One region of the Micrococcus sp. SL257 genome, then DNA from elsewhere that is predicted to be linked to it. Evidence: riboswitches for the same ligand, from Rfam matches in the RefSeq annotation. Region 1 holds a riboswitch; the other holds the start of a gene.
The links. Region 1 has a riboswitch for S-adenosylmethionine ahead of OVA32_RS03635 (flavin reductase family protein). Riboswitches for the same ligand answer to the same signal wherever they lie in the genome.

Region 1 (14,298 bases):
CGGTGGGCTCGAAGCAGGAGGCGGACACCAACTACAAGCGCGTGCTCAACTACGCGCTCACCCCGGAGCATCTGGCCCACGTGCGCATCGGCGTGGCCGGGCACAACCTCTTCGACGTCGCCCTGGCCCACCGGCTGATCGAGCGCCGCGGGCTCGACCCGGCCGCGGTGGAGTTCGAGATGCTGCTCGGCATGGCCACCGGCCAGGCCGCCGCCGTCCGGGCCGACGTCGGCGCCCTGCTGCTCTACACGCCCGTGGTGCGGCCCGAGGAGTTCGACGTGGCGATCTCCTACCTCGTGCGCCGCCTCGAGGAGGGCGCCTCCCCGGAGAACTTCATGTCCGCCGTGTTCGACCTGGACGCGGACGCGGACCTGTTCGCCCGCGAGGAGGAGCGCTTCCGCGCCTCGCTGCGCCACCTGGACGCGGCCGTGCCCCGTCCGAACCGCCTCCAGGACCGGTCCCGCGGGGAGGACGGGCCGACCCCCGCCCCCGTGGACGGCTTCGCCAACACCCCGGACACGGACCCCGCGCTGCCCGGCAACCGGGAGTGGGCCCGCCGGATCCTCGCGGCCGTCCCGGGCTCGGACCTCGGGACGGACACCGTCCGCGCCCACCGCGCCACCACGGCCGACGACGCCCGCGCCGCCATCGCCGCCACCGCCCACCCCGGCGCCCGCTGGGGCGCGCTCACCGGCCACGAGCGCGCCGACGCGCTGGACGCCGTCGGACGGGCCCTGCACGCCGGCCGGGCCCGCCTGCTGGAGGTGGCCGCCGCCGAGACCGGCAAGACCCTGGACCAGGGCGACCCCGAGGTCTCCGAGGCCGTGGACTTCGCGCACTACTACGCGCGCCTGGCCCGCGGCCTGGACGCGGTGGAGGGCGCTCGCGCCGTGCCCGTCCGCCTGACCCTGGTGATCCCGCCGTGGAACTTCCCCGTGGCCATCCCGGTCGGGGGCGTCCTCGCCGCGCTCGGGGCCGGCTCGCCCGTGGTGTTCAAGCCGGCCCCGCAGTCCGAGCGGACGGGCGCGGTCGCGTGGGAGCTGATCGTGGCCGGGCTGCGGGACTCGGGCCTGTTCGACGACGGCGGCCCGCTCGCCGGGCACGACCCCGCGGACCTCGTGCGCCTGGTGACGCTGGCGGACGAGGACGAGGCGGAGGTCGGCGCGGCGCTCGTGACCGACCCGGCCGTCGAGCGGCTCATCCTCACCGGCAGCTGGGACACCGCACGGCTGTTCAAGGGGATGCGCCCCGACCTGCACCTGCTCGCCGAGACCTCCGGCAAGAACGCCGTGATCGTGACCCCGTCCGCGGATCTGGACCTGGCCACGAAGGACGTGGTCCAGTCCGCGTTCGGTCACGCCGGCCAGAAGTGCTCGGCGTCCTCCCTCGTGGTGCTCGTCGGCTCCGTGGGCACCTCCGAGCGCTTCCACCGGCAGCTGCTGGACGCGGCCTCGTCCCTGCACGTGGCGCACCCCGTGGACCCGCGCGCCGAGATGGGCCCCGTGATCGAGGCCCCCGGCGAGAAGCTGCGTCGCGGGCTCACCGAGCTCGGCCCGGGGGAGCGGTGGGCCCTGCGTCCGCGGCAGCTGGACGAGACGGGTCGCCTGTGGAGCCCGGGCATCCGCTCCGGCGTCCGCCCCGGCGCCGACGCCCACCTCACCGAGTACTTCGGCCCCGTGCTGGCCGTGATGACGGCCGAGACGCTCGAGGAGGCGATCGGGATCGTGAACGCCGTGGATTACGGCCTCACCTCCGGGCTGCACTCGCTGGACCGGGAGGAGATCGACGTGTGGCTGCGCGGCGTGCGCGCCGGCAACCTCTACGTGAACCGCGGCATCACCGGGGCCATCGTGCGCCGCCAGCCCTTCGGCGGCTGGAAGCGTTCCGTCGTCGGCCCCACCACGAAGGCCGGCGGGCCGCACTACCTGCATGGCCTCGTGGACTGGGAGGACGCGCCCACGTGGGCCGGGGGAGAGGGACGGCCCGGGGCCGAGGCCGACGGTGCGGGCGCATCCTGGCTCGAGACCGCCCGCGCCCTCGACACCCACGCGTGGACCACCGTGTTCGGGGTGGCCACGGACGTCTCCGCGCTCGAGGCCGAGCGGAACGTGCTGCGTCACGTCCCCACCCCGGTCCTCGTGCGCCGGCACTCGGGGCCCGCCGACCACCTGCTGCGCATCGTCTCCGCCGGCCTGCGCGCCGGGGCGCCCATGACCGTGAGCCTGCGCCCGACCCCCACCGCGGAGGGGCCCGATACGGACGGACTCTCGGCCGAGGCCGTGCGCGGCCGGGTGGAGGAGCTGGTCCGGTCCGTCCGCACGGAGGGTGCCGGCACGTCCGCGCCGGTGGACGTCGTCGTCGAGGATGACGCCGCGTTCCACGACCGCGCCCGGCGGCTGGCCCTCATCCCGCCCGCAGCGGAGGGCGGCGGCGACGCGCGGATCCGGCTCGTCGCCGACTGGACCGGCGACCGGGAGGCGGCCGAGGCGGCGCGGAGCGCGCTGCACGCGGCGCTCGGCGACACCCCCGACGTGGCGGTCTACGCTGGCCCCGTGGTGAGCGCCGGCGAGGTGGAGCTGCTGCCGTTCCTGCACGAACAGGCCGTGTCCGTGACCGCCCACCGGTTCGGCACGCCGGACCATCTGACCGAGGGGGTCCTGTGACCCCGAGGAGGAACCTCCGATGCATCTGATCCCCCGCACGATCTGGGTCGTCGCCCGCGCGCGTCGCCGCCCGCGCGCCGGACTCTGGGAGCCGACGACGCTGCCGATGCGCGCCCTGCCCACGGACGTGGACATGGCCCTGCACGTCAACAACGGCCAGTACTTCGGGCTGTTCGACCTCGGCCGCTTCGACGCGATGGTTCGCACCGGCCTGTGGGACGAGATCCGGCGTCGTCACTGGACGCCCGTGGTGCAGGCCGAGCAGATCGCGTTCCGCCGCTCGGTGACCCTGGGGCAGCGGTTCGACGTGGAGACGCGGATGATCGGCCTGGATGAGCGCGCGGTGTGGTTCGAGCAGCGCGTGGTGGTCGACGGCGACGTCGCGGTGCGCGCGTACATCTGCACGCGCCTGCGCAAGAAGGACGGCCGCCCCGTGGAGAACGACGAGGTCCGGGCGATCGCGGCGGCGGCCGGCCACGACCTCGCGGGGGAGCCGACGCTGCCGGAGTGGCTGCACGAGTGGCGGCGCAGCGTGGCCCTGCCGTCGGCCCGGACGCCCCTGCCCCACACGTGGGACCTCGACACAGTGCGGCGAGGATGAACGTTCGAGTGATATAGGGCACGATGGTCGGGTGAACAACAGACTCCTGATCGTCGCGACCCTCTCGCTGGCCGCGCTCGTCGTCGTGCTGGTGGCCGCCATCGGCGGCGGCGCGTGGTGGGTGCTGGCGGTGCTCCTGGTGGCGCTGCTCGTGCTCGCCGTGTGGGACATGACCCAGAAGCGGCACGCGATCCTCCGCAACTACCCCGTGCTCGGCCACATGCGGTATCTGCTGGAGTCGATCCGCCCCGAGATCCAGCAGTACTTCATCGAGCGCAACTTCGACGGCAAGCCGTTCGACCGGGACACCCGCTCGATCGTCTACGCCCGTGCGAAGGGACTGGACAGCCACAAGGCGTTCGGCACCGAGCGGGACACCTCGGAGATCGGCTACGAGTTCCTGTTGCACTCCACCGCCCCGGTCAACCCGCCGGAGGAGCCCCCCACGGTGCGGATCGGCGGCCCGGACTGCCGCCGACCCGTGGACATCTCGCTGATGAACATCTCGTCCATGTCCTTCGGCTCCCTCTCCGCCAACGCCGTGATCGCCATGAACAAGGGCGCCGGCCTGGGCGGGTTCATCCACGAGACCGGCGAGGGCGGCCTCACCAAGTACCACCGCGGCAACGGCGCGGACCTGTTCTGGGAGATCGGCTCCGGCTATTTCGGCTGCCGCAACGAGGACGGCACCTTCAGCCCGGAGAAGTTCGCCGAGAAGGCGCTGCTGCCCGAGGTCAAGGGCATCACCATCAAGATCTCCCAGGGCGCGAAGCCCGGCCTGGGCGGCATGCTGCCCAAGGAGAAGATCTCCCCCGAGATCGCCGAGGCCCGTGAGATCCCGATGGACAAGGACTGCCTGTCCCCGGCGTCCCACTCCGCGTTCCGCACCCCGCGCGAGATGGTCAGGTTCATCGAGCAGCTCCGTGAGCTCTCGGACGGCAAGCCGATCGGCATCAAGTTCTGCGTGGGCTCCCGCGTGGACGTGCTGGCCATGACCAAGGCCATCTGGGAGGAGCGGATCGCCCCCGACTTCATCATCGTGGACGGCTCCGAGGGCGGCACCGGCGCCGCCCCGCTCGAGTACTCGGACCGCGTGGGCACCCCGCTGACCGAGGGCCTCATGCTCGTGCACAACGCGCTCGTGGGCACCGGCCTGCGCCACATGATCAAGCTCGGCGCGGCCGGCAAGGTCGCCACCGGTTCGGACATCGTCAAGCGTCTGATCCAGGGCGCGGACTTCACCATGTCCGCCCGCGCGATGATGATGGCCACCGGGTGCATCCAGGCGCAGAAGTGCCACACGAACGAGTGCCCCGTGGGGGTGGCCACGCAGGACCCGCGTCTGATGCGCGCCCTCGACGTGGAGGACAAGGGCAACCGCGTCTTCAACTACCACCGCCTGACCGTGCGCGAGGCCGTGCAGATCATGGCGTCCATGGGCCTGACGCATCCGTCCCAGCTGAACACCCGCATGCTGCGCCGCCGCGTGGACCACCTGAGCACCCGCTCGTACGCGTCCATCTACCACTGGCTGCGCACGGACGAGCTGCTCAACGACCCGCCCGCCGGCTGGGCCATGGACTGGGAGGAGGCGGACGCGGACCACTTCGGCGAGCACGCCCGCGTGGACTACCTCACCGAGCGCGACCCCGAGTGGCGCTCCGAGCTGCTGATCCCGGGCCGCAAGGCGGCCGGCGCCCCCGTGCAGGGCTCCCCCATCTCCGGGACGGGCTCCACGCTGGTCGACGCCCGGCGGGCCGAGTCCGTGCCGCTGACCACGTCGCCGATGCCGCGCGTCAGCTCGCTGGGTGAGGGTGAGTCGCTGTCCCCGCACGGCGGCCGTCGTCGGGCCCCGCAGGACCCGGCACCCGCCGCCACCGCCGGCGAGACGCCCACCGACGAGAATGAGGGCCTGCCGGCGGAGGCCGGCGAGCGGCCCGAGCGCCAGGACGGCGAGGAGGTCACCCAGCGGGGGACCACCGGCCGCGTCGAGGGCGAGCACCGCGGCGAGGGCCGCGTCGGCTGACCCGTCCCCGCAGTCACCACCGCTTTCGAGGCGGGAAATCCACCTCACACGACGCCCCCGGGCGCCCATGAGAGAGATTTCCCGCCTCGTCGCGTGAGGGGTCGTAGCCTGGGGCCGTGACCCCGCCCGCCCCCGCCGCTCGCCGCCCCTCCGCGGCCCTGCTGTGGGTGCTGCTGGCGGCCATGGGCGCCGGGCCCCTGTTCAACTACGGCGTCTCCGCCTCCTCCACGGTCGTGATGGAGCGGCTCGACGTCACCTCGGGCCAGCTCGGCACCGTGATGACGGTCGTGTTCGCGGCGGCCGCCGTCACCTCGCTCGGCCTCGGCCGGGCCGCCGACCGCCTGTCCGCCCGCGCACAGCTGAGCATCATCTTCGGCGGCACCGCCGCGGCGCTCGTGCTCGGCGCCGTCGCCCCGTCCCTGCCCGTGCTGTACGCGGCGGCCGCCGTCGCGGGCGTCACGCAGGCCATCTCCAACCCCACCACGAACCGGATCATCCGCACCGTGGTGCCGCCGGAGAGGCGCATCGGGTGGGTCGGGGTGAAGCAGTCCGGCGTGCAGGCGGCCCAGCTGGTCGGCGGCCTGTTCTTCCCGGCCGCGTCCCTCGCCCTCGGCTGGACGGGCGCCGCGCTGGGGGCCGCGGTGCTCATCGGGGCGCTCTGGGTGCTCGCGCTGGTCGCCGCCCCGCCGCTGCCCGGGGCGCCGCCGCCGGCCACCGGCCCCGTCGGCGGGCGACGACGGCGGGACACCTCGCCCCTGCCGGCCACGGTCTGGTTCTTCGCGGCGATCGCGTTCCTCACCGGCCTGGGCATGCAGGCCACGAACACCTACCTGCCGCTGTTCGCCGTCGAGACGCTGGGGATGACGCTCGTGGCCGGCGGCGCCGCGGCGGCCGTGTCCGGGGTGGTCGGGGTGCTCTCCCGGATCGGGTGGAGCCGGCGGATGAGCTCCGGAGACCGGCCCACCACCCTGCTGACCGTGATCTGCTTGGGTGCCGTGGCCGGCGTCGCGGTGTTCCTCGCCGCGGACCTGCTGGACCTGCCGGCCCTGCTGTGGGTGGGCGCCGCGGTGCACGGCCTGACGGTGCTGGGCGCCAACGTGGTGATCAACGCGGGCCTGCTGAGCGAGGTGCCGGCCGAGCGGCTCGGCCGTGCGACCGGGGCGAACTCGATGGGCATGTACGCCGGCTTCGCCCTAGGCCCACTGCTGATGGGCGTGCTGCGCGACGTCACGGGCGACTACCGGGCCGGCTTCGCGCTCGTCGCGCTCGGATATCTGCTGGCCCTGGGCGTGGTGCAGCTGCTGCGTCGCCACGTGGGCCGGCGGGGCGCGGCCTGACGCGCAGGGCCAGGACGAGACCCACCGCGGAGGACCGCGCCTCAGCGACATCACCGCAGTGCTGCCCTGCGGCGATGTCGCAGCGCCGCGGTCGAACGGGTATACGGCGGAGTGCGGCGCAGTGCGCGGCGGGGCGTGCGGAAGCGCACACGACGACGCCCCCGGTCCGTGCGGACCGGGGGCGTCGGAAGCCGTGCGTCAGGCGAAGATCAGAGCTTCGTCACGTTGGCGGCCTGGAGGCCCTTGGGGCCGTCCTGGGTCTCGAACTCGACGCGGTCGTTCTCCTGGAGCTCCTTGAAGCCCCCGCCCTGGATGGCGGAGAAGTGCACGAACACGTCCGCGGAGTTGTCCTCGGGGGCGATGAAGCCGTAGCCCTTCTCAGCGTTGAACCACTTGACAGTACCGACAGCCATGATGGTGTCCTTTCGATGTGCCCCCGCGGTGCGGTGGCGGTGTTGGACCGCGGCCCGGATGTGGGACGCGGGTGAAGCGGCGAGACTGAACCGCTTGCCCAACACTCATCGACGCCGGCGATGCCGGGCTGACGAGCAGTGAAGATGGCGGGATACAGCTTGATCAACTTCAGGCTCCATCATTGCACGGATCTCGCCGACCGGGAACCAGGGGCCCGATTGTTCACCTAGAGTTCGCTCAGAGCGCGCGCAGGCCGTGGAAGAGATTGCGGTGCAGGGCGGCCGGGGGAGCGGCGTCCGTGTGATCCGCGAAGGCCGTCACCTCGAGCAGCACCACCGTGTGGTCGCCCGCCGGGACCTCGGCGTGCACCCGCGTCTCGAGCCAGAGCGAGGAGCCCCCGATCAGCAGGGCGTCGTGCGGGCTGCGGTGCACGTCCAGACCGGCGAAGCGGTCGCCCTCGCGGGAGGCCAGCTGGCGGCACAGCGGCGTCTGGTCCGCCGCGAGCAGGGAGACGCCGATCGCCCCGGCCCGGCGCAGGCGCGGCCAGGTGCGGGAGCTGTTCTGCGCGGAGAAGGACACGAGGGCCGGCTCCCAGGAGATGCCCACGCCGAAGGAGGAGGAGACCATCACCTCGGGGACGCCGTCGGCGAGGCCTGCCAGCGCGACGACCCCGGTGGGGAAGGCCGAGAGGCCGGAGCGGAGGTTGCCGAGGGACAGGTCGGTGTCCCACGTGGCGGTGTGGGGTTCGTGGGTCAGGGTCATGGCGCGCGTCCTCTTCCGATGACTGGCGCGGCTCCGCAGAAGGCGGGAACGCGGATCGCCCGGATCCGCGGAGGCGCGGTACTTGCCCGTCGGGGTGTCCGAGGGGCCGAATCATCACCTGGAGCACCCCACTACTGCGTGAGAGGGTTGCCGTCCCGCCGGCCAGGGCCGTGAATGACGGGAACTCGTGATTCTGGGGATCAGCCTACGGAGGGGTCCGTGGGGTGGTCAAAGCGCGGCGGTCGCGCGGCGTCATCCGAGCTGCCCGATGTGATGCTTGACACACCGCGCATCGCCAGCCAGGATCAAGCCACTCGAGAGGGGGGCTCGAGACCGCAGCCCGCGGCCCCGCAATCGGTTCTCTGAGAGGGATCGGATCATGCGGATGGACATCGAGAAGAAGCGTGCGGCATTGTCGGCCGCCGTGGTCGTCGCGGCTCTCCTCGGTATCGCCATCTCGGGATGCTCCGCTTCCCCGGGCAGCGTCTCCTCCACCGCGAAGGCATCCACCGCTGCGGCGTCCTCCGTCACCGTGACGTCAGCGGCCCCCTCGGCAACCCGGTCGGCCTCCGCCACCGGTTCGTCCGCGTCGTCACCCGCCGGTGAAGAAGCACTCCCCGCCGCGCTGTTCGAGGAGGACGGGATGACGTTGGTCGAGTACACGCGCCGGCATCCGGATGCGGGCTATCTCGACCCGGAGAAGGAGTCCGTCCTGGAGGAGGCGGTCGGGACGGGCACACAGCAGATCACCGTGGACGCTCAACAGGGTGCAGTCCTTCGGGTCATCGTGCTGTGTCCTTCGGATGCCACCGGTGAGACGGAGATCCTGACCTCACGGGGTGGCGGGGGAACGAAGACCTGGATGGCCGGATCGGAGGCGCTGTGCGGCGGCTGGTCGGCGGCGACTCCCCCCGTGGATGAGGCGGGGCCGATGACGTTCACCGTCACGGTGGACAACGACAAGCCGTTCCGGATGGTGCTGACCGCACCCTCCGCATGAGGCCGCCATCACGACGGCGGATGACGGCGCGGGGAGGACTGAGACGCTCAGCGTCGGTCGCGGCCGCGCAGCGCGTCCAGCTGCCGGCGGTCCCGCTTGGTGGGCCGGCCCGCGCCGCGCTCGCGGTACGGCACCGCGAGCAGCTCACGCGGCACGGGCGGCGGGGAGTGGTCCACGTACTGCTGCCGGGCCACGGGGGCGCCCACCCGCTTGGCGATCAGCCCCGTGACCTCGAGGATCCGCTCACCTCCGTCCTGGCGCACCCGCACCCGGTTCCCGACGACGACGGGCGTCGCCGCCTTCACGGGCTCGCCGTCGATGCGCACGTGGCCTGCGCGCACGGCCGCCGTGGCCGCGGACCGGGTCTTGTACAGCCGCACGGCCCACAGCCACGCGTCGATGCGGACGCCGCTCACGCCCGCCCCCTCACGCGAAGCGGGCGCGGATCGCGGCGCCGTGCGCGGGCAGGCGCTCGTCCTCGGCCAGCACGCCGATCCCGTCCGCGACCTCCTTGAGCCCGGTCTCCGTGTAGCGGATGCGCTGCTGCAGGCGCAGGAACGTCACCGTGTTCAGACCGGAGGAGTGCCGGGCCGTCCCCGAGGTGGGGAGCACATGGTTGGACCCGGCCGAGTAGTCGCCCAGCGGCACGGGGGCGTGCGGGCCCACGAACACGGCGCCGGCGTTGCGGATGCGCCCCACGAGGGCCTCGGGGTCGCGCGTCTGGATCTCGAGGTGTTCGGTGGCGTAGCGGTCGGAGACCTCCACGGCCTGGTCCATGTCCCGCACCAGCAGCACGCCGGACTGGGGGCCGGTGAGGGCCTCGCGGATCTGGTCCTCGTGGAACGCCCCGGGCACCTGCGCCTCGATCGCCGCCAGCACGTCCCGGAGCAGGTCCTCGGAGTCCGTGATGAGCACGGAGGCGGCCAGCGGGTCGTGCTCGGACTGGCTGATCAGGTCCGCGGCCACCCAGTCGGCGCGGGCGGTGCCGTCCGCGATCACGGCGATCTCGCTCGGCCCGGCCTCGGCGTCCACGCCGATCACGCCCTGCAGGGCGCGCTTCGCGGCGGCCACGTACACGTTGCCGGGCCCCGTCACCAGGTCGACGGGCGCGCAGAGCCACCCGCCGTCGTCGTCCTGGATGCCGTGCGCCAGCATGGCGACGGCCTGGGCGCCGCCGGCCGCGTAGACCTCGTCCACGCCCAGCAGCGCGCACGCGGCGAGCACGGTGGGGTGGGGCAGGCCGCCGTGGTCCCGCTGCGGGGGCGAGGTCACCGCGAGGCTCCCCACGCCGGCCGCCTGCGCGGGCACCACGTTCATCACCACCGAGGAGGGGTACACGGCGCGGCCGCCGGGCACGTACAGGCCCACGCGGCCCACGGGGGTCCAGTGGTTCTCCACGACGGCGCCCTCGCCGAGCTCGACCGTGGAGTCCTGGGGGTGCTGGGCGTCGTGCACGAGCCGGGCCCGGCGGATCGACTCCTCCAGGGCGGCGCGCACCCGCGGGTCGAGCCCGGCCAGGGCGGCCTCGAGCGCCTCCGCGGGCACGCGCAGGGCCGGCGGACGGACACCGTCGAACCGCTCGGCCAGGTCCAACAGGGTCTGCTCGCCGCCGTGGCGGACCTGCTCGATGATCGGGGCGACCACCGGCACCACGGAGGACACGTCCACGTTCGCCCGCGGGATGATGCGGGACAGGTCCGCGGTGGCGGTGTCGAGCGGGCGCAGGTCGGTGACGGAGAGCACGGATTCCTCCAGGGGGGGCGGCGGCGGGCCGGCGGGACGGGGCGCGACGACGGCCGGGCCCGGACCGCGCGGACGGTCAGGCTCCATTGTGCTCTTCTCCGGGGTGCGTCCGGGGGCGGGTGTCAGACTGTCGTCATGGTCTTCCCCGCGCTGCCCGCCCTCGCGACCCCGCCCCTGCTGACCGCCCTGGACCGCCTCCTGGCGGGCGAGACCGTGCCGTCCGGGGTGGAGGGGGACATCCAGGACGGGGCGGCCGCCACCACCCGGGCCTTCGGCGTGGAATGGGGGACGCTGCTGACCGTGCTGATGGCGTTCGCGATCGGCGCGGCGGTCGTGTACCTGGCCCTGCAGGTGGCACGCGTCGTGCTCGTGCGCCGCCCCGCGTTCCAGCACGGCGCCGCGCGGCTGAGCCTGCCGGCCGCCGTCGCCGCCGGCCTGCTGGCCTCCCGGATCTGGCTCGGGGTCATGGCCGAGGAGCAGACCTGGTACCGGCCGGCGTCGTTCCTGATGCTCATCGCCGTGGCCGCGGCGGGCGCGTGGGCCGCGTGGCGCCTGGTCGGCGTGATCGAGGCGGGGATCCTCGGCCGCTACCAGGAGACCCGCGTCGAGCACCGCCGCGAGCGACGCATCCGCACGCAGACCATCCTGATCCGGCGCATCCTCAACGCGGTGATCGTGGTGGTGGCCGTCGCCGTGGTCCTGCTGGGGGTGCCCGAGGTGCGCTCGCTCGGGGCCGGCCTGCTCGCCTCCGCCGGTGTGATCTCGGTGATCGCCGGCCTGGCCGTGCAGTCCACGCTGACCAACGTGTTCGCCGGCTTCCAGCTCGCCTTCACGGACGCGATCCGGGTGGGCGACGTGGTGGACATGGAGGGCGTGTTCGGCACCGTCGAGGAGATCACCCTGTCCAACGTGGTGCTCAAGCTCTGGGACGGCCGCCGCATGGTCTACCCGTCCTCGCACTTCACCACCCAGCCGTTCGAGAACTGGACGCGGGTGGGCGCCGAGGTCTCCGGCGTCGTGGAGCTGGACGTGGACTGGCGCGTGCCCATGGATGCGCTGCGCGCACGACTCACCCAGCTGCTCGAGTCCACGGACCTGTGGGACGGGCGCGAGCACGCGCTGCAGGTGACCGACGCGACCGGCGGCGTCGTGCGCATCCGCGCCGTGGTCTCCGCCCGCAACTCCGGCGACCTCTGGGACCTGCGCTGCCTCGTGCGCGAGGACCTCGTGGCCTTCCTGCGCCACGAGCACCCCGAGGGCATCGTGGTGCAGCGCATGGTGGACCGGCACCCCGCCCACGACGACGCGGCGCCCGCCTCCGAGGGCTCCGACGCGGCGGCCCGCGGTGGCGACCGGACGGGCGAGCCGGGCCCGGACGGCTCCGGGGTGGCGGCCCGCGAGCCGCGCCCGCGCACCGCGCCGCTGCCGCGCGTCGACGGCGCCGATCCGCGCCCGGACACCCTCACCACACCGCTGACCCGCGTGGGCGACCACTCCGGCCTGTACACCGGCTCGATGACGGCGGTGCAGCGCAACCGCGAACTCGCCGGCCCGGGCGAGGAGGCGTTCGCCGAGCGGCGCGCGCAGCAGGCCAAGCAGGCGGCGGAGGCCGCGGCGGCGGACGAGGCCGGGCGGCGCAGCGGCACCGGCTCCCAGGCGGCCGGCCCCCTCGACGACGCCGTCACGCGCCGCCGTCAGGACGACGAGGACTGAGGCCCGGCGGGAGCGCTCAGCGCTCGAGCGTCGGGTCCCCGGGATCGACGGGCGTGAGCCGACGCCGCTCGGCCATCGGCTCGGACGCGGGCAGGCCGTGGGTGCCCGGGTCCGTCTCGGCGACGTGGCTCACGGCCTCGGGCGTGTGGTCCCCGTACTGCCGGTACTCCTTCACGCACAGCACCGGCTGATCGATCTCCTGCAGCAGCTCGTCCGAGACCGATCCCATGACGAACCTGCCGAAGCCGCCGCGGCGGCGCACGCCGATGACCACGATGGACGGGTCCAGCTCCGCGGCCACGTCCTTCATCTCCTCCACCGTGGACCGGCCACGCGCGTACTGACGGAACTCGGCCGTCACGCCGGATGCGTCCAACCGGGCCTGCACGCCGCGCTGCTGCTCCTCCGTGACGAGGGACTTGGTGCGGTGCTCGCCGCCGGGGCCCGCATTGACCACCACCACGTGCTCGCCGGTGGAGCGGGCGATGTCCAGGGCAGTGTCCAGAGCGGCGTCCGCGGCCTTCGAGGGGGCGTAGCCGACGAGGATGGTCATGGGGTGCCTCCGCGGGGTCGAGGGGACGGGTCTGAGGTCAGCGTAGTGCGGACCGGGCCCGCGGCGGAGGGGCTCAGCCCTCGCGCAGGTGGCGCAGGTGCGCGGCCACCGTCTGGACGGCCACGCGGGCCACGGTGCCGGTGAGGCCGGGGTAGATGCGCGGGGCCAGGTCCTCGGGTGTGATCGTCGCCGCCTCGGTCTCGGGCAGCGCGGCCAGGGCGGCGCGGATCTGCTCCAGGCGGCCCTCGCGGTGGTGCCGGTAGTCGCGGGCGACGACGTCCAGCGGCTCCGGCACGGGCCCGTGCGCAGGCAGCACCGTGAGCGGGCCCGCCGCCTCGAGGCGGCGCAGGCTGGCCAGGTAGTCGGTGAGGGTGCCGTCCGGGTGGTCGAGCATGGTGGTGCCCGAGCCGAGGATGGTGTCGCCCGTGATGACCGCGCCGTGCGCGCCCGCGTCCGGGACGGCGAACGAGTAGGAGTCCGAGGTGTGGCCCGGGGTGTGCCACGCCAGCACCGGGGTGCCGGCGACGTCGATCCGTTCGTCCGGCGTCAGGACGGCGGCCCCGCCGCGGCACCAGTCCGGGTCCGCGGCGCGCACGGGGGCGCCCGTGGCCGCGTGGAACGCGTCCACCCCGCCGGTGTGGTCGGCGTGCCGGTGCGTCACCAGGATGAGCGCGATCCGGCGCCCCTCGGCCGCCGCACGGACGCGCTCGAGGTGGGCGGCGACGTCGTCCTCCGGGCCCGGGTCCACCACGACGGCCGCATCCGAGTCCGGTGCGGCGACCACGTACGTGTTGGTGCCCGCGAGGGTCATCGGGGAGGGGTTCTGGGCGGTCACGCAGCGCACCAGCGGGGCGGGCGTGGGGCCGGGTGTGGCGGTGGTCGTCGTCATAGGCTCGAGTGTATGGAGAACCAGCAGACCGGCCAGGCCGCGGACCGCGGCACCATCGACACGCGCGAGGGACTCACGGGCAACTACGTGCAGTCCGGGGCGGAGTTCACGCGGGACACGAACTACATCGCGGACCGGATCGTGGCGGACCCGGAGGCCGTGCGGGCCCTGCCCGTGGCCGAGCCGTCCACGGTCGGCCGCGTGGGCGGCGGGCTCACCGAGGGGGCCGAGGCGTGGCCCGTCGAGGCGGGCCGCTACCGGCTCGTGGCGGCGCGGGCGTGCCCGTGGGCGAACCGGACGATCATCGTGCGGCGCCTGCTCGGCCTGGAGGACGCGATCTCGCTGGGCACCCCGGGGCCGACCCACGACGAGCGCTCCTGGACCTTCGACCTCGACGAGGGCGGGAAGGACCCCGTGCTCGGCACCGAGCGGATCCAGGAGAACTACTTCACGCGGTTCCCCGACTACCCGCGGGGCATCACGGTGCCGGCGATCGTGGACGTGCCGACGGGCGGCGTCGTGACCAACGACTACCCGCAGATCACCCTCGACCTCTCGACGGAGTGGACCGCGTTCCACCGCGACGGCGCCCCGCAG
Region 2 (14,298 bases), 1.0 Mb from region 1:
ACCAGGTAGGCGCCGTTGAGCAGGGCCACCGCCAGGACGGTGCCCCGCAGGGTGCGGGTGCGCCGGCGGTCCGCTACGGCCGCCCGGTTCACGCGCCCGGCGCGTCGTCCACGAACACGTACGTGTCCACCAGCGTCCGCGCCGCGTTGCCGCCGATGAGCCCGTCCACGATCCGCTCCAGCGGGGCCATCGCCTCGTCCACCTCGATCTGCACGGGGTACTGGGCCACGAGCAGGGCGAGCAGGTCGGCCACGGCCTGCAGCGCGTCCTCCTCCCCCAGCTCCGGATCCCAGCCCACGAGCACATCGGCCGGCGCGTCCTGGCGCTCCGGGGTGTAGGACACCGCGAACGCGCGGATGCGCCCGCCCTCGGCCTTCGGCGCGTCGCGGAGCACGACGGCGCCCGCGGCCCCGGTGGCCGGGCCCAGCAGCAGCTGCTGGGCGGCCCCGACGCTCAGGGTCGACGGGTCCCACGCGTGCACGGCGTCATAGAACGCGGCGACCGCCTGCGTCAGCTCGACGGAGCCGGTCGAGGCCTCCTCGAGGACCACGCCGTCCGGGTGCTCCTCCCCGCGCACATCCGGCAGGCCGATGGCCCCCGGGGCGATCGCGACGCGGCGGGAGCGCTGCACGGGGGTGAAGCCCTGGGCCACGAGGAACGCCTCGGTGCCGGCGGCCAGTGCGGCGGTCTGGGACCGCACGGCCTCCGTGTCCACGGGCGGGCGGCCCGTCGCACCGTCGGCCTCGGTCTGCGGGTCGGCGCCGGCCACGCCGGGCACCAGGGCGTCCTTGGCGAACCGGGCCTTCAGGGCCGTCGTCGGGATGGTGCCGGCGGCATGCGCCTCCGCGGCGAGCCCCCGCAGGGCCGCCACGAGCGCCCGGCCGATGCCCCGGCGCCGCTCGGCGGCCGCGGTCTCGACGTACAGCCACAGCCGCCGCGGGTGCACGGACGAGGCGTAGACGACGCCGGCCGCCACCGGCACGCCGGCGTCCTCGGCCACGAGCGCGCGGCGCCAGGGCCGTTCCGCGTCCTCGGCGAGCATCGCCCGGTCCTGGTGCTGCTGCGCGTTGGCCGGGTCGCCCCACACCTCGAGCAGGGCCAGGTCGTCCCCGGGCCGCCAGGGACGCAGCACGATCTCCCCGTCGGCGACCGCGGCGGAGTCGAACAGCGCGCCGCCGTCGTCATGCCCCGCGGCCCCGGCCGCTCCCGTCACGTCCCCGCTCACTTGACCAGGCGCTCCAGCAGGTAGGACTTCACCTGGGACAGCGCCACGCGCTCCTGGGCCATGGTGTCCCGCTCGCGGATGGTCACGGCCTGGTCCTCGAGGGTGTCGAAGTCCACGGTGATGCAGAACGGGGTGCCGATCTCGTCCTGGCGGCGGTAGCGACGGCCGATCGCGCCGGAGTCGTCCGTCTCGATGTTCCAGAGGGTGCGCAGCTCCGCCGCGAGGGACTGGGTGGCCGGCTGCAGCTCGGGCTTCTTCGACAGCGGGAGCACGGCGGCCTTGACCGGGGCCAGGCGCGGGTCCAGCTTGAGCACGGTGCGCACGTCCACGCCGCCCTTGGCGTTCGGGGCCTCGTCCTCGGCATAGGCGTCCACGAGGAACGCCATCATGGCGCGGGTCAGGCCGAAGGACGGCTCGATCACGTACGGGGTGTAGTGCTCGTTGTTCGCCTGGTCGAAGTACTGCATCTTCGTGCCGGAGTGCGTCGTGTGCTGGCCCAGGTCGTAGTCGGTGCGGTTCGCGATGCCCATCAGCTCGCCCCAGCCGTCGCCGCCGGTGAAGCCGAAGTCGTACTCGAGGTCGATGGTGCCGTCCGAATAGTGCGCACGGTCCTCCGCGGGCACGTCGAGGCGGCGCAGGTGCGCGGGGTCGATGCCGAGGTCGATGAACCAGTCCCAGCAGTCCTCGACCCAGCGGTCGAAGTGCTGCTTCGCCTCGGCCGGCGGCACGAAGTACTCGATCTCCATCTGCTCGAACTCGCGGGTGCGGAAGATGAAGTTGCCCGGGGTGATCTCGTTGCGGAACGCCTTGCCGATCTGGCCGATGCCGAACGGCGGCTTCTTCCGGGCCGCGCCCAGCACGTTGAGGAAGTTCACGAAGATGCCCTGCGCCGTCTCCGGGCGCATGTAGTGCAGGCCCTCCTCGTTGTCCACGGGGCCGAGGTAGGTCTTGACCAGGCCCGAGAACAGCTGCGGCTCGGTCCAGGCGCCCTGGGTGCCGCAGTCCGGGCACACGATCTCGGCCATGCCCTCGGCCGGCCGGCCCTTCTTGGCCTCGAACGCCTCGAGCAGGTGGTCCTGGCGGTGGCGCCTGTGGCACTGGGTGCACTCCACGAGCGGGTCGGTGAAGGTCTCGACGTGGCCGGAGGCCTCCCACACCGCGCGCGGCAGGATGATGGAGGAGTCCAGGCCCACCATGTCCTCACGGGAGCGCACGAAGGTCTTCCACCACTCGGCCTTGATGTTCTCCTTCAGCTCCACGCCCAGGGGCCCGTAGTCCCACGCGGAGCGCGAACCGCCGTAGATCTCACCGGCCTGGAACACGAAGCCTCGGCGCTTGGCGAGGTTGATGACGTTGTCCAGCGGGGACTTGGCAGCCATGGGGGCATCACTTCCGTACTCATCGGCGGGGCGGGAGGGGATCACGACGACGACGGCACCCGGCCGCCTTCGACGCGGCGGGCCCGTTCCGGCGCGGCGCGCCGGTCGATCCCGTCCAGCCTACCGGCCATGATGGACACCATGACCGAGACGAACGCACCCGACGCCCAGCCCCTGCCCATCCGTGACGAGTCCATCCGCCTCGGCCAGGCGCTCAAGCTCGCCTCCCTCGTGGACGACGGGGCCATGGCCCGCGACGTCGTCACCGACGGGCTCGTCACCGTCAACGGCGCGGTGGAGACGCGCCGCGGCGCCCAGCTGCACGACGGGGACGTCGTCGAGTTCGCCGGCGAGGCGTTCGTCGTCCAGGCCGGGCAGGCCTGAGCCGACGCCCCGTCGGGCGGCCGCGGCGCCGTCGTCGAGCGTGTCCGGTGCGTCAGCCGCGGGGCGGCACCATGTGGGCGAGGTACTCCTTCACGTGGCCCAGCTCCTGCTCGTTGATCGCGTGGCCGAGCCCGGCATAGACGATCTTCATGAGGTCCACGTGGGCGTTCAGCCAGGCATGGGTCTCCTCGACCCGGGGCTCGGAGATGATCGGGTCCTCCTGGCCGCGGCCCCAGAAGACCTTCGGTCGGACGCGGGCGACGTCGTCGTCGCGGGTGAACAGCTCGCGCAGCCGCGGCTCGGTGAGCTCCGGGTCCACCACGAAGCCGGACAGCGCCACGGTGCACGCGTAGGCCTCCGGGTCCAGGCGCAGCAGCGACGTGGCCATCGCCATGCCCTGCGAGAAGCCGAGCAGGGAGACGGTGCGGAAGTCCCCGCGCACCGCCTGCACCCAGGCGTGCAGGGCCTCGACGGCCTCGCGGACCGGCTCGGCGGTGGAGCCCAGCTCGCCCGTGACGGGGTCCTGGGAGAGCGGGAACCAGGCGTGGGAGCCCGGCTGCAGGGGCAGGGGCGCGCGCACGGCGGCCACCGTGACGTGCTCGGGCAGGTGCGGGACGAGGCCGAACAGGTCGTCCTCGTTCGCGCCGTAGCCGTGCAGGACGATCAGCAGGTCCTCGGTGCGCTCGCCCTCGGGGCGGGACCAGCGGACGACGGGCTCGACGGCGGGGGTGGGGTTCGCGTTCACGTCCGCCAGCCTAGCGAGCGGCGCGGTCGGCCCCTCCCGGAGGTTGACCCCTCCCGCGCGATGCGGGCAGAATCCTACCCGTGGGTAACCCATCCTCCTCCCAGCCTCCGCACGCCTCCGACGCGACCCCGGTCGACGACCCCGCCGCCCATCCGTGGCGCCGCTACGTCGCCATCGGGGACTCGTTCTCCGAGGGCATCGGCGACCCGGACCCGGACCGTCCCGGCTACCACCGCGGCTGGGCCGACCGCCTGGCCGAGGAGCTCTCCCGCCTGACGCCGCCCGGCGAGGACCTGGCCTACGCCAACCTGGCGGTCCGCGGGAAGCTGCTGGACCAGATCGCCGAGGACCAGGTGGAGCCGGCGCTCGCCCTGCGGCCGGACCTCATCAGCGTCTGCGCAGGCGGCAACGACATCCTGCGCGGCGCGGACCCGGACGAGATCGCGGTCCGGTTGGACGCCGTCGTCGAGCGTCTGGCCTCCGACGGCGCCACCGTGCTGCTGTTCAACGCGACCGACGTGAAGGGCACGCCCGTCATCGGCCGCATCCGCGGCACCGTGGCGATCTACAACGAGAACGTGCGCACCATCGCGCTGCGGCACGACGCGCTGGTGCCGGACATGTGGTCGCTCAAGGACCTCGCCCGGCGGGAGATGTGGGCCGAGGACCGCCTGCACTTCTCTGCGCTCGGCCACCACACGATCGCCGCGATGGTGCTGGACACCCTCGGCGTGGAGCACGGCCTCGAGCACCTGCGCCTCTCCCCGCCGGCGCCGCGCACGTGGCGCGCGGCCCGCGCGTCGGACGCCGCATGGGTGCGCACGCACCTGGCGCCGTGGGTGGTCCGCCGCCTCCGCGGCGTCTCCTCCGGCGACGGCGTCACGGCCAAGCGCCCCGTCCCCGAGCCGCTCTTCGGCGCGCCGATGCCGCAGGGCTCGGACCACACCGAGCCGCTGGACATCGTCGAGCCCTGAGCCCGGCCGGCGGGGACCGGTGGCCGTTTCCCGAACGACAGTGCCGCGACACGCCGCCGTTTCCCGAACGAAAGTTCAGAGGGCGAGGGTGCGCTTGAGCGTGTCGGCCACCTGGCCGTATTCGGTGAGGAAGCCGTCGTGGCCGATGGGCGAGGCGATCGTGTGCACCGGCGGCCGCGCGGGCAGCGCCGCCGCGAGCGCCTCGGACTCGGCCGGCAGGTAGAGCCGGTCCGAGTCGACGGCGGCCACGAACGCCCGGCCCCGGTAGTCCGCGAGCGCCGCCGCCACGCCGCCGCGCCCGCGCCCGACGTCGTGGCCCATGAGGGCCTCGGTGACCACGAGGTAGGAGTTCGCGTCGAACCGGTCGGTGAGCTTGGCCGCCTGGTGGTCCAGGTAGGACTCCACGGCGTAGCGCCCGCGCCCGCCCGGCACCCCGACGACGGCGCCGAACGGGTCCTCGATGCCCTGCGGTTCCCGGCCGAACCGCTGGCCGAGCTCGCCCGCCGTGCGGTAGGTGGTGTGGGCGATGCGCCGGGCGATGCCCAGGCCGGCCACGGGGCCGGGGCCGGGGTAGTAGTCGCCGCCCTGGAAGTCCGGGTCGAGGCGGATGGCCGCGGTCTGCGCCTGGCCCCACGCGATCTGGTCGGCGGAGGAGGCCGCGGTGGCGGCCAGCACGCCCACCCCGGCGACGCGCGCGGGGTGGGTCGCGGCCCACTCGAGGGCGCGGGCCCCGCCCATCGATCCGCCGATCACGGCACGCCAGGCGCCGATCCCGAGGTGGTCGGCCAGGCGCCGCTCGGCCTCGACCGCGTCCCGCAGCGTGAGGAACGGGAACCGGGAGCCCCAGGGCCGCCCGTCGGGCGCGGGCGTCGAGGGCCCGGTGGAGCCGTGGCAGCCGCCGATCATGGCGGGGGCGACCACGAACCACCGGTCCGTGTCCACGGCGCGGCCCGGGCCGACGAGGGCGTCCCACCAGCCCGGCGTCGGGTCCTCCTCGTGCGCGGCCACGTGCGCGTCGCCGGTGAGGGCGTGCAGCACGAGCACGGCGTTGGCGCCGTCGGCGGCGAGGGTGCCCCAGGTCTCGTAGGCCAGCTCGACGTCGGGCAGCAGCCCGCCGGTCTCGGTGCGCAGCTCGCCGACCCGCAGACGGTGGCGGCCGCCGCGGGGCAGCGCGGTGCGCGACGGACGCGTGGCGACGGCGGTCATGCCCGCTCCCCCGCGTCGTCGTCGCCGCGGCGGGCGGCGGCCGCGAAGCCGCGTTCGAGGTCGGCGAGGATGTCCTCGATGTCCTCCACGCCGAGCGAGAGCCGCACCAGGCCGGGGGTGACGCCGGCGGCGCGCTGCTCGTCGTCGGTGAGCTGGGAGTGGGTGGTGGAGGCCGGGTGCACCACGAGCGAGCGGACGTCGCCGATGTTGGCCACGTGGTGGTGCAGGGTGAGCCCGTCCACGAACGCGGCCCCGGCCTCGCGGCCGCCCGCGATCTCGAAGGAGACGAACGCGCCCGCGCCCTTCGGCAGGTAGCGCTGGGCCCGCTCGTGCCACGGGCTGGACTCCAGGCCGGCGTAGACCACGTGCTCGACGTCGTCGCGGCCCTCCAGCCAGCGCGCCACCGCGGCCGCGTTGGCCACCTGCCGCTCCATGCGCAGGGACAGGGTCTCCAGGCCGAGGTTCACCAGGAACGCGTTGAACGGGGAGATGGCCGAGCCGTAGTCGCGCAGCAGCTGCACGCGCGCCTTGAGGATGAAGGCCAGGTTGGCGCCGAGCGGCGAGCCCACCCCGAGGTCCCGCGCGTAGACGAGGCCGTGGTACGACTCGTCCGGCTCGTTGAAGCCGGGGTACCGCTCGGCGTGCTGCGCGTAGTCGAACGTGCCGGCGTCGACGATCACGCCCGCGATGGCCGCGGCGTGCCCGCCGAGGTACTTCGTGGCGGAGTGGGTGACGACGTCGGCGCCGTGCTCGATGGGCCGCAGCAGGTACGGGGTGGCCAGCGTGTTGTCCACGATCAGCGGCACGCCGGCCTCGTGGGCGGCGTCGGCGACGGCGCGCACGTCCAGGACGTCCCCGCGCGGGTTGCCGAGGGTCTCGCCGAAGAACGCCGTGGTGTTCGGCCGGACGGCGGCGCGCCAGGACTCGAGGTCGTCCGGGTCGGTCACGAACGTCGTCTCGACGCCGACCTTGGCGAGGGTGTGCTTGAACAGGTTCTGCGTGCCGCCGTAGAGGCTGGCCGAGGCGACCACGTGGTCGCCGGCGCCGGCGAGGTTGAGGATCGCGAACGTCGTCGCCGCCTGACCGGAGGCCAGCAGCAGCGCGCCCACACCGCCCTCGAGCGCGGCGATCTTCTCCTCCACCGGGCCCTGCGTCGGGTTGCCGATGCGGGTGTAGAGCGGGTCGAGGTCCTTGAGCGCGAACCGGTCCGCGGCCACCTGGGCGGACGGGAAGTCGTACGAGGTGGTCTGGAAGATCGGCAGGGCGGTCGCACCGAAGGCGTGCTGGCCGACGGCGACGCCCGCGTGGACCTGCGCGGTGGAGAAGCCCCAGGCGTCGGGGGTCGGGGTGGTCTGGTCGGTCATGGCGGACCCTCCTGAGGGGTTCAGGGGCCGGACCCGGCCGCCCCGCCCGCCGGCCGACGTGCCGATCCGGGAACCGGCGTCGTCGAGGTGCCGGAGATGACCCGGCGCCGTCGAGAGGGGCCGTGGGATCGGCCCGCGCTTGCCGGCGTCCGTTGTGGGGCCGGCCTGGTCGTCACCCGGGGCACCCCACCGCGGAAGGAGGGTTGCCGGTCAGCATGCCGGGGCCTGTTGCTGACTCTCGTGACCGTGCCTCCGAGTGTAGCCCGCCGCCCCGCCACGATTTCGTCACGCGTGTCACCCGCGGATACGCTCTCCGCACGGGGCGCCCGACCCGTCAAGGGCTCGACGCCCCGCGACTCGCACCAGGTCAACCCCCGGGGCAGCCCGGGAACGGAGAGGAACAGCGCAGTGCACACCTGTCGCATGGACCACGTGTCCTACGCCGCCGGCCCCGAGGGCCTGGACGCCACGGTCGCCCGCATCGCCGAGACGCTGGGCATCGAGCGGATCAAGGGCGGTGTCCACCCCCGCTTCGGCACGCAGAACGCCCTGTTCCCCATGGCGGGCAGGCAGTATCTGGAGGTCGTCGAGGCCCTGGACCACCCGGCCTCCCTCAGCGCGCCGTTCGGCCAGCTCGTGCGCGCCCGCACCGAGCAGGGCGGCGGCTGGATGAGCTGGGCGGTGGCCACCCCGGACATCGGCCGGTTCGAGCGCCGCCTCGGCCGTGAGGCCGTCCCCGGCAACCGTCGCTTCCCGGACGGCCGGGAGCTGTCCTGGCGGCAGATCGGCGTCAAGGGAACCCTCGCGGACCCGCAGCTGCCGTTCATCCTGCGCTGGGCCGACGGTCAGGAGGACATGCACCCCTCGCAGGCGGCCGAGCCGCAGGCCACCATCGAGCGCCTGAACATCGCCGGCTCCCCCGAGCGCCTCGCCGAGTGGCTCGGCGACGACGAGGACGGCCAGGTCCAGGACGTGAACATCGAGTACGTCGCGCCCTCCGGCACCCCGGGCATCGTCTCGGTCACCTTCCGCACCCCGAAGGGCGAGGTCACGCTCTGAGCGCGGGGGCGGGGCCGCTCAGCCGAGCAGCCCCGCCCGCGCCAGCAGCGGGTAGCCGACGAACCCGACGGCGTCCAGCAGCGCGTGCGCGATGACCAGCGGCATCACCCGGCGCACCCGCAGGAACACGAGCACGAACACCACGCCCATCAGGGCGTTGCCCACGCCCGGCCCGATCCCCTGGTACAGGTGGTACGCCCCGCGCAGCAGCGCGAGGGCGAGCACGACGACCGCCACGCGGGTCGGCAGGTACAGCCCCTCGGCGCTCACCCACGACGACGGCACGGCCGGCGCCGGATCGTGCGCCAGGCCCGCGGCGCGCAGCCGCTGCAGATACCCGAGCCGGTCGACGAGCCAGGCGCCCACGATGACCTCCTCCAGCAGTCCGTGCCGCAGCGCGGAGAGCAGCAGGACCGGCACCTGGTACCAGCTCTCCCCGAGCGCCGAGCCGACGATCGCCGTCGTGATCCCCAGGGCCCGGCCGGCGGCGTAGACGCCGAGCGTGCCCAGCCCGATGGCCGCGAACAGGCCCAGGCCCCAGGCCAGGTCGCGGCCGGGGCGGCGCAGGTCGAGGCCGAGCACCCGGAACGGGTTCCGGCCGCGCAGGTGCATCAGGTGCAGCACGAGGGCCACCGGCACCAGCGCGAACCCGATGCCGAGCAGCTGGTAGGTCAGGTCGAAGGCCCAGCGGTCGGCCAGGGCCGGGTTGAGGACGGTGGTCTGCTCGCCGAGCGGGGCCTGGGTGGCCTTGTCGATGAGCTGGACGATCGCGTAGACCGCCGACTTCCCCAGGGAGAGGCCGAGGACGATCGCGATCTCCCACCGCACCGTGCGCGCCGAGGGGGCGGGCAGCGCGGGGGCGGGTCGGACGGCCGGGGAGCGGGACGTGCGCGGGGTGGCGGGCATGCCCTCCAGTATCCGCCGCCCCCTCTGCCCCCGGGCGCTTTCGAACGTGAGGTGGGGCCTATCTCCCGTTCGAAAGTCCCCATTCCCCCGATATCGCGTTCGAAAGTCCGGGAGGAGGGCGGAGGGAGGGTTAGCGTGGTCGTGTGGTCTCCCCGCCTGCCCCCAGCGAGCTCGAGCTGGTCCACCGCGCCCTGCAGCACCTCCGCCCCGGCCTCGACCCCGCCCTCGCCCGCCGGCTCCGCACAGCCGACTGGCCCGCGGCGTCCGTGGAGGAGGGCGGGCAGTTCCACCGGGTGCTCGTCCTCGAGGACGTCGGCGTCCTCCGGATGACGCGGGCCCACGAGGTCGGCGCCGTCCCCGCCGCGCGGTGGGCGCCCGAGCGGGACCCCGCGGCGCACCTGCCCCGGCGCCTGGCCCTCCTCGACGGGCTCGCCTCGGCCCTGGCCGAGCGCGACGTGCCGTGGACCGTCCCGGTCGCCCTCTCGGACCCCGTCCCCGCGGGCCCGGGCGCCGCGGTGCTGCAGCGCTTCCTCCCGGGCGGCCCGCACCCGCCGCACGAGGGCGACCCGGCCGTGCTGCGCGGCGTCCTCGACGACCTCGCCGCCGTGGACGTCACCGACCCGCGGATCGCCCCGCACCTCGGCCGCCCGTTCGCCTTCCGCGGCCCGTGGACGTCGGAGCGCGCCCGGCACGTCGCGGCGCTGCCGGGGGCGGTCGCCGCGCGCCTGGAGGCGTGGGAGGGCCACGACGTCGACGCACGGCTGGGCGCCGAGGCGTGGCCGGACGCGGTGGCCGCCCTCACGGACGCGGTGACGACGTGGACCGCCGCGCCGCCCGTGCCGCCGTCGCTCGTGCACGGCGACCTGGCCGGGCACAACATGCGCTGGCGTGCCGTGCCCGAGGACGAGGACCCGCGCGCCCCGCTGCGCTGGGCGCTGGCCGGTGTGCTCGACTGGGACCTCGCGTGCGCGTGGGACCCGGCCCTCAACGTCGCCTACCTGGCGTTGTGGCACGGCGAGCAGAAGGTGCCCGACCTGGCCCGGGACGCGGCCGAGGCGCGGCGGGCCCGCGTGTGGCTCGGGGCGATGGCCCTGGAGACGCTCGACGACGCGGCGGCCCGGGACGCGATCGTCGGCGGGCTGGCCGCGGGGTCCTGGCGGCGTCTGCTGCGCAAGACCCTGCCCCGCGTGGCGCGGGCCCTCACCGCCCTGGACGGCTGAGGGCCCGCGCGGTCGTCAGGACACGCCCAGGCGCTCCAGCACGATCTCGCGGACGCGGCCGGCGTCGGCCTGCCCGCGGGTGGCCTTCATGACCGGGCCGATCAGGGCGCCGACGGCGGCCATCTTGCCGCCCTTGATCTTCTCGGCCACGTCCGGGTTGGCGGCGATCGCGGCGTCGACGGCCTCGGTGAGCGCGCCGTCGTCGGACACCACGGCCAGGCCCTTCGCCGCGACGACCTCCTTCGGGGCGCCCTCGCCGTCGGCCACCAGACCGAGCACCTGCTTGGCGATCTTGTCGTTGATCGTCTTCGCGGCGATCAGCTCCTCGACCTCCACCACGTGCGCCGGGGTGATCCCCAGCTCGGCGACGGCGACCTCGCGGACGTTCGCCAGGCGGGCGATCTCGCCCATCCACCACTTGCGGGCGGCCGCCGCGGAGGCGCCGGCCTCCACGGTCGCGACGATCTCGTCCAGGACGCCGGCGTTGACGACGTCGCGGAACTCCTCGTCCGAGAAGCCCCACTCGGCCTTGAGCCGCTTGTTCCGCACGGCCGGAAGCTCGGGCATGGCCGCGCGCACGCGCTCGACCCACCCGGCGTCCACGTGCACGGGCACGAGGTCCGGCTCCGGGAAGTACCGGTAGTCGTCCGCGTCCGACTTCGGGCGGCCCGAGGTAGTGCTGCGGGTGTCCTCGTGCCAGTGGCGGGTCTCCTGCGTCACGGTGCCGCCCGCGGCGAGCACCGCGGCCTGGCGCTGGATCTCGTGGGTGACCGCGTGCTGCACGGCGCGCGTGGAGTTCACGTTCTTCGTCTCGGTGCGGGTGCCGAACTCGGTGGCGCCCTTGGGCATCAGCGAGACGTTCGCGTCGCAACGGACGTTGCCGCGCTCCATCCGCGCGTCGGAGATGTCGATGGCCTGCACGATGTCCCGGATCGCGGTGACGTAGGCGCGGGCCAGCTCGGGGGCCCGCGCACCGGCGCCGACGATCGGCTTGGTGACGATCTCGATGAGCGGCACGCCCGCACGGTTGTAGTCGACGAGGGACGCGGAGGCGCCCTGGATCCGCCCGGAGCCGCCCACGTGGGTGAGCTTGCCGGCGTCGTCCTCGAGGTGCGCGCGCTCGATCTCCACGCGGAAGACCTCACCGTCCTCCAACTCGACGTCCAGGTGGCCGTCGAAGACGATCGGCTCGTCGTACTGGGAGGTCTGGAAGTTCTTCGGCGTGTCCGGGTAGAAGTAGTTCTTCCGCGCGAACCGGCAGGTCTCGGCGACCTGCGCGTCCAGGGCCACGCCCAGGCGGATCGCGTACTCCACGACCTTGCGGTTGAGCACCGGCAGGGTGCCCGGCAGGCCGAGGTCGAGCGGGGTCACGTTCGTGTTCGGCTCGTCGCCGAACGCGTTGGGCGCCGAGGAGAAGATCTTCGTGGCGGTGTTCAGCTCCACGTGCACCTCGAAGCCCAGCACGGGGTCGAAGCGCTCCATCGCCTCCGCGAAGTCCATGGTCTGCTCTGCGTGGCTCATGCCCGGCCTCCTGCCGTGGTCGCAATGGTGGCGCGCTGCGCGCCCTTCTCCAGCTCGGGGGCCTCGGCCCACACCAGCCCGCCCCGGCGCTGGGCCACGAGGCGTTCGAGCGCGGCGCCGGCCTCGTACAGGCGCGCGTCCTCGCGCGCCGGTGCCATCAGCTGCAGGCCGTAGGGCAGCCCGTCGACGACGCCACCCGGCACGGACATGCCCGGGATGCCGGCGAGGTTGGCCGGGATGGTTGCGAGGTCGTTGACGTACATGGTCATCGGGTCGTCCGTCTTCGCGCCCAGCTCGAACGCCGGGGTCGGCGCGGTGGGCGTGAGGATGACGTCCACCTGCTCGAAGGCGCGGGCGAAGTCCTCCTGCACGAGCGTGCGGACCTTCTGCGCGGAGCCGTAGTAGGCGTCGTAGTAGCCGGCGGACAGCGCGTAGGTGCCCAGGATGATGCGGCGCTTGACCTCGGCGCCGAAGCCGGCGGCGCGGGTGGCGCCCATGACCTGCTCGATCGTGCCGCCGCCGTCGGGCACCACGCGGTGGCCGTAGCGGACGCCGTCGAAGCGGGCCAGGTTGGAGGAGGCCTCCGAGGGCATGATCAGGTAGTACGCGCCGAGGGCGGCGTCGAAGCTGGGGCAGGAGACCTCCACGATCTCCGCGCCGGCCTCACGCAGGGCCGCGACGTGCTCGTCGAAACCGGCCCGGATGCCCGGGTGGAACGCCTCCGCCGGCAGGTCCGTCACGACGCCGATGCGCAGCCCCGCCAGGTCACGGCCGCGGGCCGCGGCGGTCAGGTCCGCCGGCGCGTCGGCCAGGGACGTGGAGTCCTGCGGGTCGTGGCCGCCGATGACCTGCTGCAGCGCCGCGGCGTCCGCCACGGTGCGGGCGGCGGGGCCGATCTGGTCCAGCGAGGAGGCCATGGCGATCAGGCCGTACCGGGACACGGCGCCGTAGGTGGGCTTCACGCCGACCGTGCCGGTGAACGCGGCGGGCTCACGGACGGATCCGCCCGTGTCCGAGCCGAGGGCGAAGGGGGCCAGGAAGGCGGCGACGGCGGCCGCCGACCCGCCGCCCGAGCCGCCGGGCACGCGGTCCCCGTCCCACGGGTTGCGGGTGATGCCGAACGCGGAGTGCTCGGTGGAGCCGCCCATCGCGAACTCGTCGAGGTTGGTCTTGCCGAGGATCGGCAGGCGGGCCTCGCGGAGGCGGGCCACCACCGTGGCGTCGTACGGGCTGAGCCAGCCCTCGAGCATGCGGGAGGCGGCCGTGGTCGGCTGCCCGCGGGTGACGATGTTGTCCTTCACGGCCACGGGCACGCCGGCCAGCGGGTGCAGGGCGTCGGCCTCGGGGCCGCCGGCGGCGCGGATCGCGTCCACCTCGGCGGCGACGGCGAGGGCCTCGTCCGTGTTCACGTGGAGGTAGGCGCGCACGCCGCGGTCGCCGTCGGCGTCGGCGCGCACGTCGCCGTCGTGGGCCGCGATGCGGTCCAGGTGGGCCTGGACGAGCTCCACGGAGGTGGTGGTGCCGGCGCGCAGGCGCTCGGCCATCTGCAGCGCGGTGAGCCGGACGAGCTCGTCGGCGCCGAGGGTCGCGTTCACGTCGAACGTCTCGGTCATGGGGGTGATCACTCTCCGTCCAGGATGGCGGGGACCTTGAACTGGCCGTCCTCGGAGTCCGGCGCCTGGTCGAGGGCCTCCTCCTGCGTGAGCATGCCGGCGGGCACATCCTCGCGGAACACGTTCTGCAACGCGATGGGGTGGGACGTCGGCGTCACGTCGTCGCCCGCGGCGGCCTGGACCGCGGAGACGTGCTCCAGGATCTTCTCCAGGTCGCCGGACATCGTGTCCAGCTCCTTGTCGGTCATCCGGATGTGGGCCAGGCGAGCCAGATGCTCCACCTGATCCCGGGTGATCTCAGGCATGGATCTCCTCGTGTGACGGGTCGGGGCGGGGTGGACGACGCCGGCGCGGCGGCGGCCACATCGGAATCGAGTCTAGTGCCGGGGCCTGCCCGGCCGCCGCCACCGCTTCGAGGCGGGAGATCCACCCCACCGCGGCGCTCCGGGCCCGCATGACAGGGATTTCCCGCCCCGAATGGGGTCCCGGTGCCGATGTCCCGCCCGGGGTCAGTCCAGCGCGAGCCGGTAGACGAGGAACGGGCCGGTCTCGTCGGCCGGATCGAGGTCCGGCACCACGTCCGCGAGGAACCAGTCGCGCTGCGGGACGCGCACGAAGCCGGCGCGCTCGTACATCCGGTGCGCGCCGGTCATGGAGGGCATGGTGGTCAGCACGACGGCGTCCACGCCCTCCTCGGCGCGG

Region 2: linked by a shared signal. The riboswitch ahead of OVA32_RS10460 (bifunctional o-acetylhomoserine/o-acetylserine sulfhydrylase) and the one ahead of OVA32_RS03635 (flavin reductase family protein) in region 1 are both predicted to bind S-adenosylmethionine.

The regions. Positions count from the first base shown of each region.
Region 1 is NZ_CP113053.1:763,389-777,686, forward strand. It holds gene OVA32_RS03610 (bifunctional proline dehydrogenase/L-glutamate gamma-semialdehyde dehydrogenase) at 1-2,663, shown strand, start outside; gene OVA32_RS03615 (acyl-CoA thioesterase) at 2,683-3,264, shown strand; gene OVA32_RS03620 (FMN-binding glutamate synthase family protein) at 3,296-5,290, shown strand; gene OVA32_RS03625 (MFS transporter) at 5,407-6,627, shown strand; gene OVA32_RS03630 (cold-shock protein) at 6,837-7,040, opposite strand; gene OVA32_RS03635 (flavin reductase family protein) at 7,279-7,803, opposite strand; SAM riboswitch class IV at 7,877-7,996, opposite strand; gene OVA32_RS03640 (hypothetical protein) at 8,189-8,803, shown strand; gene OVA32_RS03645 (RNA-binding S4 domain-containing protein) at 8,851-9,219, opposite strand; gene hisD (histidinol dehydrogenase) at 9,230-10,546, opposite strand; gene OVA32_RS03655 (mechanosensitive ion channel family protein) at 10,682-12,259, shown strand; gene OVA32_RS03660 (universal stress protein) at 12,276-12,812, opposite strand; gene OVA32_RS03665 (MBL fold metallo-hydrolase) at 12,886-13,701, opposite strand; gene OVA32_RS03670 (glutathione S-transferase family protein) at 13,714-14,298, shown strand, end outside.
Region 2 is NZ_CP113053.1:2,247,296-2,261,593, forward strand. It holds gene OVA32_RS10425 (cation transporter) at 1-92, opposite strand, end outside; gene OVA32_RS10430 (GNAT family N-acetyltransferase) at 89-1,225, opposite strand; gene OVA32_RS10435 (glycine--tRNA ligase) at 1,222-2,604, opposite strand; gene OVA32_RS10440 (RNA-binding S4 domain-containing protein) at 2,746-2,988, shown strand; gene OVA32_RS10445 (alpha/beta hydrolase) at 3,041-3,733, opposite strand; gene OVA32_RS10450 (SGNH/GDSL hydrolase family protein) at 3,814-4,707, shown strand; gene metX (homoserine O-acetyltransferase MetX) at 4,783-5,913, opposite strand; gene OVA32_RS10460 (bifunctional o-acetylhomoserine/o-acetylserine sulfhydrylase) at 5,910-7,277, opposite strand; SAM riboswitch class IV at 7,408-7,523, opposite strand; gene OVA32_RS10465 (VOC family protein) at 7,701-8,336, shown strand; gene OVA32_RS10470 (type II CAAX prenyl endopeptidase Rce1 family protein) at 8,355-9,242, opposite strand; gene OVA32_RS10475 (phosphotransferase family protein) at 9,386-10,462, shown strand; gene gatB (Asp-tRNA(Asn)/Glu-tRNA(Gln) amidotransferase subunit GatB) at 10,478-11,983, opposite strand; gene gatA (Asp-tRNA(Asn)/Glu-tRNA(Gln) amidotransferase subunit GatA) at 11,980-13,596, opposite strand; gene gatC (Asp-tRNA(Asn)/Glu-tRNA(Gln) amidotransferase subunit GatC) at 13,605-13,901, opposite strand; gene OVA32_RS10495 (GNAT family N-acetyltransferase) at 14,106-14,298, opposite strand, start outside.